DNA from 2 places in the Methylobacter sp. S3L5C genome. Region 2 is predicted to be linked to the other one. Evidence: riboswitches for the same ligand, from Rfam matches in the RefSeq annotation. Region 2 holds a riboswitch; the other holds the start of a gene.
What was found. Region 2 has a riboswitch for cobalamin ahead of KKZ03_RS12410 (CbtB domain-containing protein). Riboswitches for the same ligand answer to the same signal wherever they lie in the genome.

Region 1 (8,371 bases), 370 kb from region 2:
GAGGCGGTAGCTTAATGGTTGAGGTTTTGTGGTATGGTCAGGCATAGGAATTTTGAAATTGGCTGCCTGATCAATGATATTTGCTTGTCAGGACTGTCGAGGCGGCTAATAAGGCAAGTCGATTTTATTTAGAACACTGTTTTCTGGCAAGTATAGCATGCAGGACTTATGTGCAAATGCTTGAAATAAAGTTATGGAACAGAATTTTATGGTCTATTTTAATTGCGCTGTTCTATCACCAATGACCATGGTCTGGCTTTTGTGCGTAGCAGCTTGCCTGCGCCATCCAGTTTGATATGCGCTAAATTGACTGCATCCATAACATTGCCTCCTATTACATCAAGTTCACCAAACCGTTTTGCAACCACTAAATCACAGTGGTAAGGCCCACGCCTTAAGTCTTGATAACTGTGGATTGACTGGATAAATTCTTCGCCTCGTGGCGCACAAATAATGTCGCCGGGCTTGGGCGCATAAGCGTTAACGGGATGGCTTACAAAGCTGTTTTCGGAACCAGCGATCAGCACATACTGAATATAATCCCAATGCAAAACGGTAGAGGGGAAATCGCTTTCAGGCACGCCGGCACTCCTGGCCAGCCAGACAATAAACGCGCCTGACCAGGGTCTGATTTCACCTTCATAGCCGATTATCGGTAAGTCTGTCGCCCTATACCAATACATGAATATCCGGCTAAAAAAAGGCGGTAGGGTTTCATGACCGTGGATAACTTTATCAGGATAAGTGATGGTCGGCGGTTCACTATCATAATTAACTTCCGGGCGGCCAAATAACTCCCATTCCTGGCGGGCAAGATAGATCATTCGTTCTCTAATGTCAGGAATAGTAAATGCTGAGGGGGTATTCGTTGCCGCTAAAATTGCAGGTGCTTGCGCCTGTTTTTGCAGGGTGCAGCCAGTAACAAGCAAAACCATACTGAGTAATAGATTGAGTAATAGATAAGGCATATTTAAGTTATCGTTAAATCCAACAGTCTAGATTGACACCTTAATATAAGCTGCCAATTTTTGTAAAACAGTATGGAAAAACCAGCTAGGCATTGTTAAAAACAATATCATAATCGATTGGGTATAAATCGTTATTTAAACTTGTTACTTATAATTTAATAGGTCAAATTTAACTTGCACTGCGCCTTCGATTTTTTACTTTAAATCTTTTCTATGCTAGGATTTTTGCCAAGGATTAAAATGATAGCAGGTAGACAATTTAAAAAGCTTCTGAAATTTTTTCTTTTTATCGTAATTTTTTCTCATTACACGCCGGTTTTTGCTGAAATGGCAGAAACAAAGGATGATGTCGGGCATCACGCACAAGACAGTCTTGATTGGCCTGGCATTTATTATGGTTTTTTACCTTGTGATGATTGCCAAGGAATTAAAACAGCACTCGCTTTAAACAAAAATAACAGTTACTTGTTGATTACCCAATACGTTGGTAAATCAGAAAAAGAAATTACCGAAAAAGGGAAGTTTACTGCCGGTAATAAAAGCAATACCCTGGTTTTAACACCACGCAATAGCCCAACTCCCCGGCAATATTTAGTCGATGAAAATAGGCTGATTCAACTGGATGATAATGGCAATCGCATCTCTGGAAAACTTGCAGAGCGTTATATTTTGCGTAAAAAAAATTTAAAAGAACCCGCGCCACATTCGTCACATTGAGCTGGCAGTCTTTGGCATGGCAAATGTCTACATACCAAAAATAAAATAAAGGCCACTATCACGATGCCCGAATTACCCGAAGTTGAAACAACCTGCCGTGGTATTGCCCCTTATATTGAAGGGCAAACGATTAAGCAGGTTATTATTCGACAACCCAAATTACGCTGGCCTGTACCTGAAGAACTGAACCATATTTTAACGGGTTTGCGTATTAAGTCAGTTTCCAGAAGGGCAAAGTATCTACTGTTTACTACCGATGTCGGTACGATGCTGGTGCATTTAGGTATGTCGGGCAGTTTACGGATTATGACCACCGGGCAGGGGCCTGGTAAACATGATCATCTTGATTTTATTTTCAACGACGACACGGTGCTGCGATTTAACGATCCACGCCGGTTTGGTGCCGTGCTATGGACCTCAGCGCCGATAGCCGAGCATCAACTACTTAAAGATTTGGGCCCGGAACCCTTGTTGGCAGGTTTTACTGGTGAGCTTCTTTATGCCTTATCCAGAAACCGGAAAGTGCCGGTAAAGTCATTTATTATGGATAGTCATATTGTGGTGGGTGTCGGTAATATCTATGCCAATGAAGCGTTATTTATGGCGGGTATTTTACCTTCGCGTCATGCCGGAAAGATCTCTCTGGCGCGTTATCAAAAGCTTGCCGAGTGTATCAGGATTATTTTACATCATGCTATCCAGGAAGGTGGAACCACGTTACGAGATTTTGTTAATGAAGCCGGCAAGCCCGGTTATTTTAAGCAACAACTTAAGGTTTATGGTCGTAAGGGACTGCTTTGTGTCGACTGCCTGCAACCCTTAACCGAAATAAGACTGACCAATCGTTCAACGGTATTTTGTAGCAGTTGTCAGAGTTAATAAACGTGAAAAATAACATTACAGCTTGCATTATAAAGATTACCCCCTATAATTGCGCTCTGCTTTAAGGTTCCAGAGGATAGTCAAATCCAATGGTTAAACGGGAAGTCGGTAAGGCCTATGCCAAATCCGAAGCTGCCCCCGCAACGGTATATAAGTAAAGAATTATCAGTACGCCACTGTGTTAACCAACATGGGAAGGTGATGATTCAGGTTAACACCACTTATAAGCCCGGAGACCGGCCTAAAAGTATAATTCGCTACAGCGGAGGGCTGTTTTGCGTAGTGATTACGCACCTTCGTGTTTTTCATTTAGCTTCTGTTGTCCTCCGCTGTTATTACTTAATCTTTATGCGCGGGCGGCGCAGGGGACAATCATGCAAAAAATTATAGCGGGTTCATTATTACTCGTGGGTTTTAATGCACAGTCACAAGCACAACAAAATTCCAAAGATAATTCATTAGAACTACCTAATATGGTAGTTACTGCAACCAGAACCGAGACCCCTAAAAATCAATTGGCAACTGCAGCCACTGTTTATACCCGAAAGGATATTGAACGGTTACAGATTAACACCTTGCCTGAATTGCTAAAAGGCACCACCGGGATTGATATGACTCAACAGGGTGGTTACGGAAAAACCACGAGTATATTTATGCGCGGGACCAATTCCGATCATGTTCTTGTGCTGATTGACGGTATTAAAGTCGGTTCTGCCTCTTTGGGAACCACTCCTTTTGAATTTATCCCCATTGATCAGGTTGAGCGGGTGGAAATCATTCGGGGACCTCAATCAAGTTTGTATGGCTCGGAAGCAATAGGTGGGGTTATCCAGATTTTTACCCGTAAAGGTAGTCAGGAAGATAAGCCCAGTGTCACGTTGGATGCCGGTGGTGGTTCTTACGATACTTACCGGGTTGCCGGTACGGTGAGCGGTAAATGGAAAAATAACTGGTATACCTTGGGTTCGTCAGGCTTAGGTTCGCATGGTTTTAATTCACAGCAAGCAACGCCGGGGCCTTACGGTGTTAATCAGCCAGATAACGATGGTTACAATAATGCGGCAGTAAACGCACGCGTTGGCCACCGTTTTGATAAAAATAATACTGAAGTTGAAGCATTTTTTATGCGGGCGCAAGGGACAACAAATTATGACGGTAATTATCAAGATAGAACCAACTTCATAGAGCAGGTTGCCGGAACAACAGCCAGTATGGATCTAATGAAAAACTGGCGCTCAACCCTGCGTTTTGGGCAAAGTCAGGATGATGGCGATCAGTTTGCGCCAGGCGGTTCATTTTCCAGTCAATTTAACACTGCTCGCTGGAATGCCAGTTGGCTCAATCAGTTTACTTTATCGGATAAGCACCAACTGACTGCCGGTTCTGATTATCGGCTGGATGAAGTGACCAGTTCAACAATTTATAATGTTGACTCTCGTTATGATGTTGGGGTGTTTACCGAGTTACAGAGCAAGCTGTGGGATGATCATTTTGTTAATGCCTCAGTACGTTTTGATGATAATCAATCTTTTGGCAGTTATGTGACGGGGAGTGTAGGTTGGCGTTATAACTGGAATTACGGTGTTAGTTTGCTGGCAAATTTTGGTAATGCCTTTAAAGCTCCCTCTTTTAATGATCTTTACTATCCAAATTATGGTAATCCCACTCTGAAGCCGGAAGAATCAACCTCGTTTGAAACCGGAATTGCCGGTAATCATGATTGGGGGCAGTGGGAGGTTCGGGCTTATCACACTAATATCGATAATTTAATTACCCCAACGATGGATCCCGTCACTTATAATTTTACGGCAGAAAATATCGGTAAAGCTCAAATTCAAGGTATAGAGACTGAAATTGGCACCCAATTAATGGGCTGGAACGGTAAGTTGAGTATGAACCTGTTAAACCCTCAAAATAGGGAGACTAATGCCCGATTACCTCGTCGAGCTGATCAAACCCTGGCTTTTGATTTATCCAAAACTTTTGGGTCTTTTGATCTGGGCGCTAATGTGATGGCGCAAGGCAATCGCTTTAATAATCTACAAAATACTGTTGAGGTAGGTGGTTATGTTACGGCTGATTTACGGTCGGCTTATCACATTAATAAAAACTGGATACTAAACGCCAAATTAAACAATCTACTGGATAAACAATATCAACTAGTTGATACTTATAACACAGCAGGTAGAAACTTTTTTCTTTCAATCCATTATAATAACTAACAGTCTTTCGCCAAGGACGGCTTTATTTTTAATTCACCACATTATAAAACTATGAACATAAAACAATGGCTGCATGCCGAGTATTTACCAATAGCCCTGATTGCGTTGATGGCGCTGACACGTTTTCATCATTTTGGTGATGTACTGCATCTTCCTGATGCTTCATTAGCGGTCTTTTTCTTTGCCGGTTTTTATCGTAAAAAAGCCTTGCTGGGCTTCTTGTTGGCGTTGGCGGCATTGATTGACACCATCGCTATTGAAAACGGTACCAGCGGCTGGTGTGTTTCGCCTGCTTATGTCTTCCTTATTCCTACTTATACTGTCATGTGGCTTGCCGGTCGTTACTGTGCAACCTTTAAAGCAATGAAAATTGCGGAGTTGACCAAGTCTGTCGGTTTGTTAACACTGGCCGCATCTGCCGCATCTGCCGCATTTGCCATTTCCAATGGTAGTTTCTATTTATTTTCAGGTCGTTATGCAGACTTGTCGTGGGGGCAATATTTCTCACGGATAGCACAATATTACCCGTCCTATGTGGGCGCTACCTTAATTTATGGGGTTGCCGGTTACGTTATTGTTAAGTTAATCAAATTATTGCCTGAGCTTCAGTCTGGTCATAAACCGGTTTAAATCAGTCTATAGATTTTTAGATAAATAACTTTTATATCAACAGATAATATCTCTTTAAGAGATGTTATCTGTATGATCTCACTGTTTTAAGTAGCTGGTCGACAGTATTTATTTAAGTCATCCCCTCCCATGATTGAGACTGAAGCAAGTCCTGATTTACCTCCCAATCTAACAGTCGTTACGTGTGATGATGCGCAGTCAATTGTCATATTAACCGGCTGCTGGAATCTTTGTAACCTGGCCATAACGCCTGGTCTGCAACAAAAAATAAGCCTCAACGCCATTAATAAAACGGCACAATGGGATCTGCTTACTGTTGATAAACTCGATAGTATGGTCGCTTTGATTATCTGGCAAGCTTGGGGACAATGCATACCGGAACTGTTACGGATAAAACCCGAACATCAGCGCTTATTTGAGCGCTGGCAAGCGCAGAGTATGCCTGTTGCCGAACCTGTAGAGTCTCGTTTCAGGCGTTTTTTTAACTATTTTCAGCAATTAATTTGGGGCTTTTGGGCGCAATTATTGAGTCTGGTAACCATGTTGGGTCAACTGGTTCTGGATTTTGGTTATCTGTTGCGCCATCCACATGAAATTCCCGTTTCTGAAATTTCCATTACCATTTATGATGCCGGTGTTAGAGCTTTAGGAATTACTGCACTCGTGGGCTTTTTGATTGGAGTCGTGCTGAGCTATCTATCGGCCTTGCAATTAAAAACTTTTGGTGCAGAAATTTATATTATTGATATTCTTGGCTTAAGTATTATTCGTGAGCTGGGACCCTTATTGGCGGCTATTTTGGTCGCGGGTCGCTCAGGTTCCTCAATGACTGCCCAAATTGGTATTATGCGCGTTACTGAAGAGTTGGATGCCTTATCGGCAATGGGTATTGCCCATTCTTTGCGGCTGATTTTGCCAAAAGTATTGGCACTAACGATAGTCATGCCGCTTTTAAGTGCATGGACCAGCGCAGCGGCATTGATAGGTGGAATGTTTTCGGCGCAAAATACCCTGGATATCAGCTATCAGCAGTTTTTTCTTAAATTGCCTAATGTGGTGCCGTTACTCAATGTGTTTATTGGTTTGGGTAAAGGGGCTGTTTTTGGTTTTATGATTGCGCTGATAGCCTGTCATTTTGGTTTCAAAATTAAACCGAACACCGAAAGTTTGGGCAGCGAAACGACTAATTCGGTAGTGGCATCAATTACCGTAGTGATTATGATTGATGCGATATTTGCCATTTTATTTATGGGAGTAGGAATGCCATGAGCCAATTCGATGCGATACGTTTGGAACATGTTTACACCCGTTTTGGCGATAAAATTGTTCATGAAGACATTAATCTGAGTCTGCAACAGGGCGAGATATTGGGTTTGGTAGGTGCCTCGGGTTGTGGTAAAACAACCTTGCTACGTGAACTCATTGGTTTGCAATTACCCAGTCAGGGCGAAGTGTTTGTTATGGGGCAATCTTTAACAAACGTGACTGCTGATCATTGGCTGCATTTGCGTAGTAATTGTGGTGTGTTATTTCAAAAAGGCGCCTTATTTAGTGTGTTGAATGTTTTTGATAATATTGCCTTCCCCTTGCGGGAACTGGGCTTTAAGGATGAAGAATTAATTAAACGTATCGTATTTATGAAGCTGTCAATGGTAGGCTTGGCTGATCATGATGCCTGGTTAAAACCTGCCGATCTGTCTGGCGGTATGATTAAGCGCGTAGCACTGGCTCGCACCATGATTTTGGAGCCAGGTTTATTATTACTGGATGAGCCAACCTCGGGATTGGACCCTATTTCGAGTGAAGATTTTGTCAGCCTGTTATCCGAATTGCATCAAGCTCATTATTTTACGGTAGTGATGGTCACTCATGATTTGGATATTCTGCGAGACTTATGCACCAAGGTCGCGGTACTGGCAGATAATCAATTGGTTGCTTTTGGAACGCTGGCTTCAGTGTTAAGTTGTCAGCATCCGTTTATTGAAAAGTTTTTTTACAATAAACGGGCGCAACGGGTATTTCAATATCAAGAGGCGACTCATGGGTAGAGACAAGCATGCACTGGTCACCGGTCTTTTTTTGATTGTTTTTGTGGTGGGCATAACCTCGATCATTTATTGGATAGGGCATTTTGAAAGGGAACGAAATATTTATGTTATTTCAACCCTCGAATCTGTTTCAGGTCTTAATCCTGAATCAACGGTTTTTTATCGGGGTATTGCGGTAGGAAAAGTGACCAAAATTCTGTTTGATCCCAATGACACGGGCATTATTCTGGTTCCGATTGAAGTCGATAAGGACATTGTTTTTACCAAGGGAGTTTTTGCGACCTTACGCTTAAAAGGAGTAACCGGTTTGACCCAGATTCAATTGGAGGATTCCGGTACGTTACCCGCTGTTTTGGAGCCTGGCGACGATCCCTTGTCCCGTATTCCTTTAATGCCTTCGATGACGGATAAATTGATGAGCTCAGGGGAAGAAATTTTGCACAAAGCCGATAACTTAATGGTGCGGCTAAGTTCGTTATTAAATGCGGAAAATGAAAAAAATATTGGCGATATTTTAGGTAATTTAAGTGTTTTAACTGACAAACTTTCGGATTTACGAAAAAGCGTTGACAAGGCGCTAGCCGGTATTCCTGCATTAACCACAGATAGCCAGAAAACCTTGAGCCACATTAATTCACTAACGCACGATTTACAGAGTTTAACCGGCGACGTGCAAAAACTTAGTGTAAAAGCAGGCAATCTGGTTGATACCGGTGAGACTGCCAGTGATCTATTGATACAATCCACCTTGCCGAAAGTTAACAAATTACTTACTGAATTGCAATCAACAGCACAACAGGTAAAAAGAGCAGCCACGATGTTGGACAATAATCCACAAGCATTATTGCTGGGTCCGGATCACCGTAATTCGGGGCCGGGCGAACCGGGTTATAAGGAGCCCGAA
Region 2 (8,371 bases):
TCACTCCATCATCTTTAAAAGGTAGAAACGGGAGAGTCGTTTGTCCTAATCTACGGCCAGATTTACGCTCAAAAACATTACGGAACGATCCAAATTCTGTTAATAAATCTATTAAGTGATTTCCATCTATTAAGTGATCACCAAGTTCATTTTTTATTGACCCAGTCCCCCATTTTGCAAATTCAAAAATCTGTTCGATTTTTGTTACAAAAACAGCTTCAGCTAAATTGCTACTCAATATATACGACTCAAGAGCTTCTGTAGATCCATCGTAATGAATATCTCCACCCTCATAACCCAGTTGATCAATATTTAATAGTCGAGCACCTGCCTTCCCATCAAAAAGACAATCTGTCCACATAGCTAAAATACCCAAAAACTTTATTGCGGCTTCTTTTGCATCATCTTTTGTTATTTTTGCCAAATCTACCATAACTCACCTCGCCTATAAATGAACGCAGGATTAAATATGTCCCGACGAAAAGAAGTATATCACTATTCTTTCTTTGTAGGGAACTTATTTATCAATTTATCCCGAAAAGTTTGAGTTGGCATTATTTTTACCTTCTCTGATGCTTTTTAATAGAGATTAGTAGTGAGAGAAAACTATTTAATAGAAGACTATTTGATTAAACGACACCGCAAACGTATGAGCTAATTGGCAAGCAGTTTTATGTAGCGTAATTGCGAAGGCCTCTATATGATATGTATTAAAGGGTTTTCTAGAATCGATTGTCGGCTTTCTGGTGTTATGTTGCTATAGATTTTCAGATAAATAATTTCAATGTTGACAGATACCATCCCTTCAAGGGATGTTATCTGTATGGGCTTACAGCGACATAAGTTGGAAATTTAATTTCTGAAAGTCTATATTTGAAAAATCTGGAAAGATTGACTCTCGTAGGTCGTTTACTGATCTTCGCGAATGGCAGGTTTAGGGGAGTGAAAAACTAAAGTCCTATGGCTGGTCTGGGTCGATAACAGGCAGTCAAAAACGGGTAAAGTTAGGTTTAGCTCTTAAATCGTCAGATTAAGTCTGAAAATAAATAAAATTAAGAATATGGATATATCAAATTCATATCCAAATCTGGAAACAAATTTAGACAATTTGATGGGAGGGGTAAAAAATAAAAACGTTACCTTAATCGTTACCTTTTATAAATTTCAAATAATATCTTAATTATAAACAATTAGTTATGGATAAATTCAATACCGGCCCTCGGTACCATTCGAGGATTTATTACCGTGCAAAGAAATACATAAACCCGCAAGTCGTAAGGCTTAGCGGGTTTTTTATTGTCCAACGAAATGGTACCAGATACAACCGTATTCACCTAAAAGTGTGTCCTTTATTGTGTCCTTTGCTATAGTGTCAAAAAAAAGACACAATAAAGGACACACTATGGCTAAGAATATCAATAAAGACGTGACCTACAAGGCAGCCAAGTCTAAAGAAAAAAATTACATGATTAATGATGGTGATGGACTGTTTTTGTTTGTGGGCAAAAATGGCGCTAAGTTGTGGCGGTTTATTTATACGTTTAATAAGACAAGGCAAAAACTGGCCCTTGGTAGTTTGTAGTCGGTAACTATTGCGGTTCAAAACCTCCGCCATGGTGCTGGGTGATGGTAGTTGATCCGCTTGGAAGCCTTGGGTAGTTAACTGTTCCAAAGCTTTCGCTGCGGTCAGTCGCGTATATAACAGTGAAGTATGAAAGGTCGGATCTTGCTGGCTGTAAGAATCTGCCATTGCCTATAGTGCCTGGGCCACATCAGGATGCTTTTCTTCCCCTAATTTATTTCCACTGCAAGTCGCTTGCACTCCCTGACAAATAATTCAGGTGCTTTGATCATTAAGTCCTAACTGAACGGTATAACGACCCCAACCAAATATCCTCCGCTAATCGGGTGTTACCTGTGTAATATTTTAATGTCATAAGCGCCTGAAAAGCCCTGCGCTCCGCACCTGACATTTTAGTACTCGCCAACTTCAAATCTTCGATTTGAGATGCGCTTAAGAGCAATAGAATTGGCTTGGGAGTGGATTGCGTAATTGTACTCAGTGGAAAAATAAAGAAGACATCCTACATTGAAAGGGTAATATTTTCTTCGCAAATCGCCTAACTTAATATTACATGGGGCTGATAAGGATTTACCAATCGCATTGATAGAGCGAGGGACAATGGTGCAACAAAGAATATTTACGGGAACATTAACTACGCTGTTTGAAATAATAAAAATCACTTACGATTCAGACGCCAACTCTTATTATTGTTGGGAATGTGGTAATTTTACGGACACAATTAAAGTGGTTCAATGATTCTGATAATTCTGATTCATTGAGCTAATACCTGTTGAAATAATGAACTAATCTTGCTAGTTTTTTATTCAGTGCCTATACTACCGGTTGTAAAAATCGCATTAGGTATTCTGGGACAGTCTGTCTTTAGAATTTAAACGGGAAGTAGGTGAGATTGCTTTAAAGGCTAACAAAACCTACGCTGCCCCCGCAACGGTAAACAAGTAGAAAATTTGCATAAGCCACTGTGTCATTCATGGGAAGGCGTAAATTTTTGGAATAATTTCCGCTTGTAAGCCCGGAGACCGGCCTAAGGTGATCGTCAGATTTGTACGCGGAGGGCGTTCAGATGGATTGCTGTTCCCGTGTCCATCTTTTTGTTTTCTCCTTCTGCAAATTATTTTTTTAACACGATCAATATTGTGTTATTTACTTATTATTGCCTTTCACAGGAGAAAAATATGTCTTTAGTACCTTTATTAACTGCTAACGTCGATACACCATCCCTTTCAAATGCTTTAAAAGATAGCATCTTACCTAGCCTGCTTGCCGGCATATTAGGCTTGGCGCTTCTGTATGGTGCAGGTTTTTCTGAAACGATACAATTTCACAATGCAGCGCATGACGGTCGTCATTCCGCCAGTTTTCCGTGCCATTAATGTGCTTAACCTGTCTACCTTCAAGATACTTGTAGTCTCTGCGCTATGGTCAGGGTTCTGGACAGGTTTATTATTGACGGCTCTTCAGAGTATTCAAGTTATTCCAGTATTAATCCAAGCTGAAGCTTATGAAAAGCAAGCAACGGTCACAGTTATTACTACTCATACTCATGATGATAGTAAAGAGACCAAAATACATGATCATCATGAAGCCGTAGAATGGCAACCCGAAAATGGTTGGGAGCGAACAGTTTATACGGCAGTGACCAATATTAGTTTGGCTGTCGGTTTTGCGCTATTGCTGGGCGCTACCATTAATCTACGCGGCCCGGTTAGTCATTGGCGTAACGGTTTGCTGTGGGGATTGGCGGGTTACACTGTTTTTTTTGTCGCGCCCTCGTTGGGCTTGCCTCCGGAAGTTCCCGGTACTGAATCTGCTAATTTACATGATCGACAGCTTTGGTGGTTGATGACTGTTTTAATGACTACCGTTGGACTGTGGCTGTTGTTTTTTTCTAAAACCAGGTTAAATAAACTACTGGGGTTCGTATTGCTGGTATCGCCGCATTGGATAGGCGCACCGCAACCCGACGTTCACAGTAGTGCCGCACCCGCTGAGTTGGCTCATCTCTTTATAGCGGCAACTGCTTTTGCCAACGTGGTATTTTGGTTGGTTCTGGGTAGCTTAATGGCATTTTTTTCAAGCAAACATCAGGTCTCTAACAAATAATGCGTACCTATTCCAAACATGTATTGATGTGCACCGGTTCACGCTGCACGCAAGACGGCAAGCAAAGCGAAGCAATGTTTAAAAAGCTGGGTGAAAAAATCGATAGTCGCCCTGAATTAAAAGTGAAACGAACTCGCTCGAACTGTTTTGCTGTTTGCAAAAACGGTCCAATATTAGTTGTTTATCCTGAGGGGGTTTGGTATAGCTGCACGAATGAGTCGGTGCTGGAGCGTATAGTCGAAGAACACCTGCAAGGTAGTAACGAAGTGAGTGAGCATATTATCCACCGCTTGGGTGTGGGTGATGTCTGAGCTTAAAGCGATGAGCGCATCAATTGCATTATTGACCCATACCGCCAATGATTTAACCGTGTTACACAATGCGCTAGGGCAACTGCCTGAAGATTTTGCGCAAGTGAGCGGTTTTAACCTACAGACATTGGAAAGTGAAGCGCAACAACCGGCGGCACTTATCCCTCAACTGGCTTCAGCGCGAATCATTGTGTTGCGCGTATTAGGCGGACTGGGTAGCGTACCGGGCTTTCCGGAGTTGCTAAAACAAGTGCAAAGCAGTGGACAGCACTTAATTATCATCAGCGGCACGGGCGAGCCTGATCCTGAATTAGCGGCAGCTTCAACCGTATCAATGGATGTGCTGCATCAGGTACTCACTTATTTTCAAGCCGGTGGCAGTATTAATATGGCGCAGCTTCTACGCTATCTGTCCGATCATTTTTTGTTGACAGGTCTGGGATTTGAACCTGCGATAGCGTTACCGGAACACGGTATTTATCACCCTGATTTACCGCAAAATGCCGACATTAACGACTGGTTAACTATCCGCAATATCGAATGTCCCAGTGTCGGCATAGTTTTCTATCGTGCACATTGGATGAGTGGTAATACCCGCTTTGTCGATGCCTTAATTACCTCACTGGAAAAGCTCGGTCTGGCTGTCTTGCCTGTATTTACTTCATCCTTGCGTGCGGGTGGCGGTAGCTATACCTTGCCGACCGCCTTGCGCTATTTCAGTAATGAACAAGGCACGCATATCGACGTGTTGATTAATACCACCGCGTTTGCCATGGGTGAGATTACAGCCGGTGGAATAACTCCCGCAGGTTGGTCAGTGTCGGTATTGGAACAGCTTAATGTCCCCGTGTTGCAAGCAATTACCAGCGGCATGACAGAATTACAGTGGCAGTTATCCCCGCGCGGATTAAATCCACTGGATGCCGCCATGAACGTGGTCTTGCCGGAATTCGACGGACGCATTATTACAGTCCCGCTATCGTTTAAAGCCAGTGCCAGCGGATTGCCGAATGAGCTGATTGAATACGCGCCCATACCGGATCGCGTCACCAGAATTGCAGGCATTGCCGCGCGGTTTGCACGACTTAAACGACTCAATAATGCCAATAAACGCATTGCTTTTGTGTTTACCAATTCGAACAGCAAAGCCTCGCAAATCGGCAATGCCGTCGGGTTGGATGCGCCTGCCTCGCTAATGCACATCTTAAACGCCATGCAAGCCGATGGTTATTGCATAGCTAATCTTCCGGATAACGGCACTGCGCTTATCCACGCATTGATAGACCGTTGTGCTTACGATAATACCTACCTCACCGGCGAACAGTTGGCAAATGCGGTCGGCCGTGTTTCCACATTGCAATATGCCGAGTGGTTTGCTGATTTACCTGGTGAAATGCAGGAGAAAATAATTGCACAATGGGGGGCGCCCCCGGGTGAAGCTTATGTGCATAACGGTCAACTGGCTTTAGCCGGGCTTGAGTTGGGAAATGCCATCGTTATGCTACAACCGCCGCGCGGTTATGGCATGGATCCAGATGCTATTTATCATCAGCCAGACTTGCCACCGACGCATCACTACTACGCTTTATATCGCTGGTTAAAAGATGAATGGCAAGCAGATGCCATTGTGCATGTTGGTAAACACGGTACGCTGGAATGGTTGCCGGGTAAAGGGGTGGGACTGTCGGAGCAGTGCTTTCCTGATGCGCTATTAGCCGACCTGCCGTTATTTTATCCTTTTATTATCAATGATCCTGGCGAAGGCGCGCAGGCCAAACGCCGGGCCCATGCCGTTGTAGTTGATCATCTGACGCCACCGATGACTACTGCTGATACTTATGGCGCATTGGCGCAATTGACGCAACTGGTGGATGAATACTATCAGGTAGAAATACTCGATCCCGCAAAACTGCCGCTATTGCAGCAGCAAATATGGGAGTTGGTGAAAGAGACTAATCTGAATGCGGATTTGCAAGCCCGGTTATTGCATCATGATCACGACCACTCACATGACGAGCATGAGCACAGCCATCATGACCATGAGCACTCGCATTCACACGCCCCTCTTTCTCCCAAGAATACGCCAGTAACCGGCGCTTTAAAACCCGCTATTTTTAAGCCGATTCAGACCGGAAAAAGTATTTTTAATCAACCTTTAAAGCAGGTTCATACCCACACGCATGATCATGATCAAAACAAGCTGCCTACTGTCTTAACCAAAATGGCAGGGTCAGACATTGCCCATTTGATCGAAGATTTGGATGGTTATCTGTGCGAACTGGGTGCGGCACAAATTCGCGATGGTTTGCATATCTTGGGGCAATCGCCCGAGAACGAACAGCTGGTTGACATGCTGGTTTCCCTCACGCGTTTGCCCAATCAGGCTATTCCGGGGTTACAAATGGAAATCGCCACGCTGTTCAATTTGGATATTTATAGTCTGCTAGAACATCCGGGACGTCGTCTGGATAAACCATGCAGCCTTCTTGAACAACTTGCAGGGCGAGCCATCGTAACCAATGCGGACGCACTGGAAATGATTGAAACCTTTAGCCGGAACTTGTTTAGTGAGTTGAAACAATACGCTTATAACGCAACCGCTATCGACGCTATTTTAAAGAAAATATTTATCCATTGCACAAATGACTTCAGCGCAATTCAGCAGGTACTTGGCTTTGCCTGCCATCAATTAGTGCCTAATCTTGCGCGTGCCTCAGATGAAATTGATAATCTGTTGCGCGGCTTGTCCGGCGGCTATATACCGGCAGGCCCCAGCGGTTCACCGACACGCGGCATGGCGCACATTCTGCCAACAGGACGCAATTTTTATTCGGTTGACCCACGTAGCGTACCGTCCCAATCAGCATGGCGAGTCGGTCAGCAACTTGCCCATGAAGTGCTTAATCGCTATCAAATTGAAGCCGGTGATTATCCGGAGAGTGTCGCCATCAGTATCTGGGGAACCAGTGCAATGCGTACCCATGGTGATGATGTCGCACAAATTTTGGCCTTATTGGGTGTTCGTCCACTTTGGCGTCCCGAAAATCGTCAGTTGATCGGTGTTGAAGTCATTCCACTGGAGGAGCTCAAACGACCGCGTATTGATGTTACGACGCGCATCAGCGGATTTTTTCGTGATGCTTTTCCGCAATTAATTGATTTAATCGATGATGCGGTTAATGCGGTTATTGCGCTGGACGAACCGCTATCACAAAATTTTGTCCGTAAACATTATCTGGCAGAATTGGATAAGTTGATCGGTAACGGGTTAACGGAGGAGGCTGCTTCACAGCGGGCTGGTTACCGTATTTTCGGTGCGAAACCAGGCAGTTACGGCGCAGGCATCTTGCCGCTAATTCAGGAAAAGAACTGGCAAACTGATGCCGACTTTGCAGAAAGTTATATTAATTGGGGTGGCTATGCCTATAGCCGCCGTGAACAAGGAAAAGATGAGCGCGAGGCGTTTCGCACTCGTTTATCCGGCGTTCAAGTTGCGTTACACAATCAGGACAATCGCGAGCACGATATTTTTGATAGTGATGATTATCTGCAATTTCATGGCGGCATGATCGCGACTATCCGTGCCTTAACGGGTCAACAGCCACGTCACTATTTCGGTGACAGCCATGATCCGTCCCATCCTCAGGTCAGGGATTTAAAAGAAGAAACCTTGCGCGTTTTCCGTTCGCGGGTAGTCAATCCAAAGTGGTTGGCGAGTATTCAGCGTCATGGTTATAAAGGTGGCTTGGAGCTAACTGCAACGGTCGATTATCTGTTTGGCTATGATGCCACAGCGCAAGTCATGGATGACTGGATGTACGAACAAGTTGCCGAAACTTATGCGATGGATCCCGAAATGCAGAGCTTTCTGCAAGAGGCGAATCCATGGGCGCAGAATGCCATTGCCGAACGCCTTCTGGAAGCCGCCAGTCGAGGCATGTGGGCAGAACCTCAACAACAAACGCTGGACGCATTGCAAGCTATTTATTTGCAGAGCGAAACGTTATTGGAAGCACGCGGCGAAACACCGCGACTTGCTTGAGACAGCCATGACTTTTCCCTTTTCTGCAATCGTTGAACAACCGCAATTAAAAACGGCGCTATTACTGTGTGCGGTTGATCCATCATTAGGCGGTGTATTAATACGCGGTGACAAAGGTTCGGCAAAAAGTACGGCTGCCAGGGCGCTAACAGGGATTCTTCCATTTATAGAAAAAGTGACGGGGTGTGCGTTTAATTGCGCTCCCGGTGCGCCCTCTGAACATTGCGAAATATGTAGTGCTGAAAATGCACTGTTACTCGCCAGCCCCGTTCCCTTTATCACCTTGCCCTTAGGTGCAACAGAAGACCGTGTAGTGGGAACACTGGATTT

Region 1: linked by a shared signal. The riboswitch ahead of KKZ03_RS10695 (TonB-dependent receptor domain-containing protein) and the one ahead of KKZ03_RS12410 (CbtB domain-containing protein) in region 2 are both predicted to bind cobalamin.

What each region holds. Positions count from the first base shown of each region.
Region 1 is NZ_CP076024.1:2,405,490-2,413,860, forward strand. It holds gene KKZ03_RS10675 (UvrD-helicase domain-containing protein) at 1-45, opposite strand, end outside; gene KKZ03_RS10680 (DUF2272 domain-containing protein) at 219-968, opposite strand; gene KKZ03_RS10685 (copper resistance protein NlpE) at 1,296-1,685, shown strand; gene mutM (bifunctional DNA-formamidopyrimidine glycosylase/DNA-(apurinic or apyrimidinic site) lyase) at 1,749-2,564, shown strand; cobalamin riboswitch at 2,615-2,827, shown strand; gene KKZ03_RS10695 (TonB-dependent receptor domain-containing protein) at 2,942-4,789, shown strand; gene KKZ03_RS10700 (hypothetical protein) at 4,841-5,419, shown strand; gene KKZ03_RS10705 (ABC transporter permease) at 5,549-6,688, shown strand; gene KKZ03_RS10710 (ABC transporter ATP-binding protein) at 6,685-7,467, shown strand; gene KKZ03_RS10715 (MlaD family protein) at 7,460-8,371, shown strand, end outside; gene KKZ03_RS10720 (hypothetical protein) at 8,371-8,371, shown strand, end outside.
Region 2 is NZ_CP076024.1:2,775,833-2,784,203, reverse strand. It holds gene KKZ03_RS12420 (hypothetical protein) at 1-433, opposite strand, end outside; gene KKZ03_RS22055 (Arm DNA-binding domain-containing protein) at 1,403-1,582, shown strand; partial or broken gene KKZ03_RS22050 (ISAzo13 family transposase) at 1,583-1,750, opposite strand; cobalamin riboswitch at 2,407-2,628, shown strand; gene KKZ03_RS12410 (CbtB domain-containing protein) at 2,761-2,958, shown strand; gene KKZ03_RS12405 (CbtA family protein) at 2,921-3,688, shown strand; gene KKZ03_RS12400 (ferredoxin) at 3,688-3,999, shown strand; gene KKZ03_RS12395 (cobaltochelatase subunit CobN) at 3,992-8,041, shown strand; gene KKZ03_RS12390 (magnesium chelatase subunit D family protein) at 8,049-8,371, shown strand, end outside.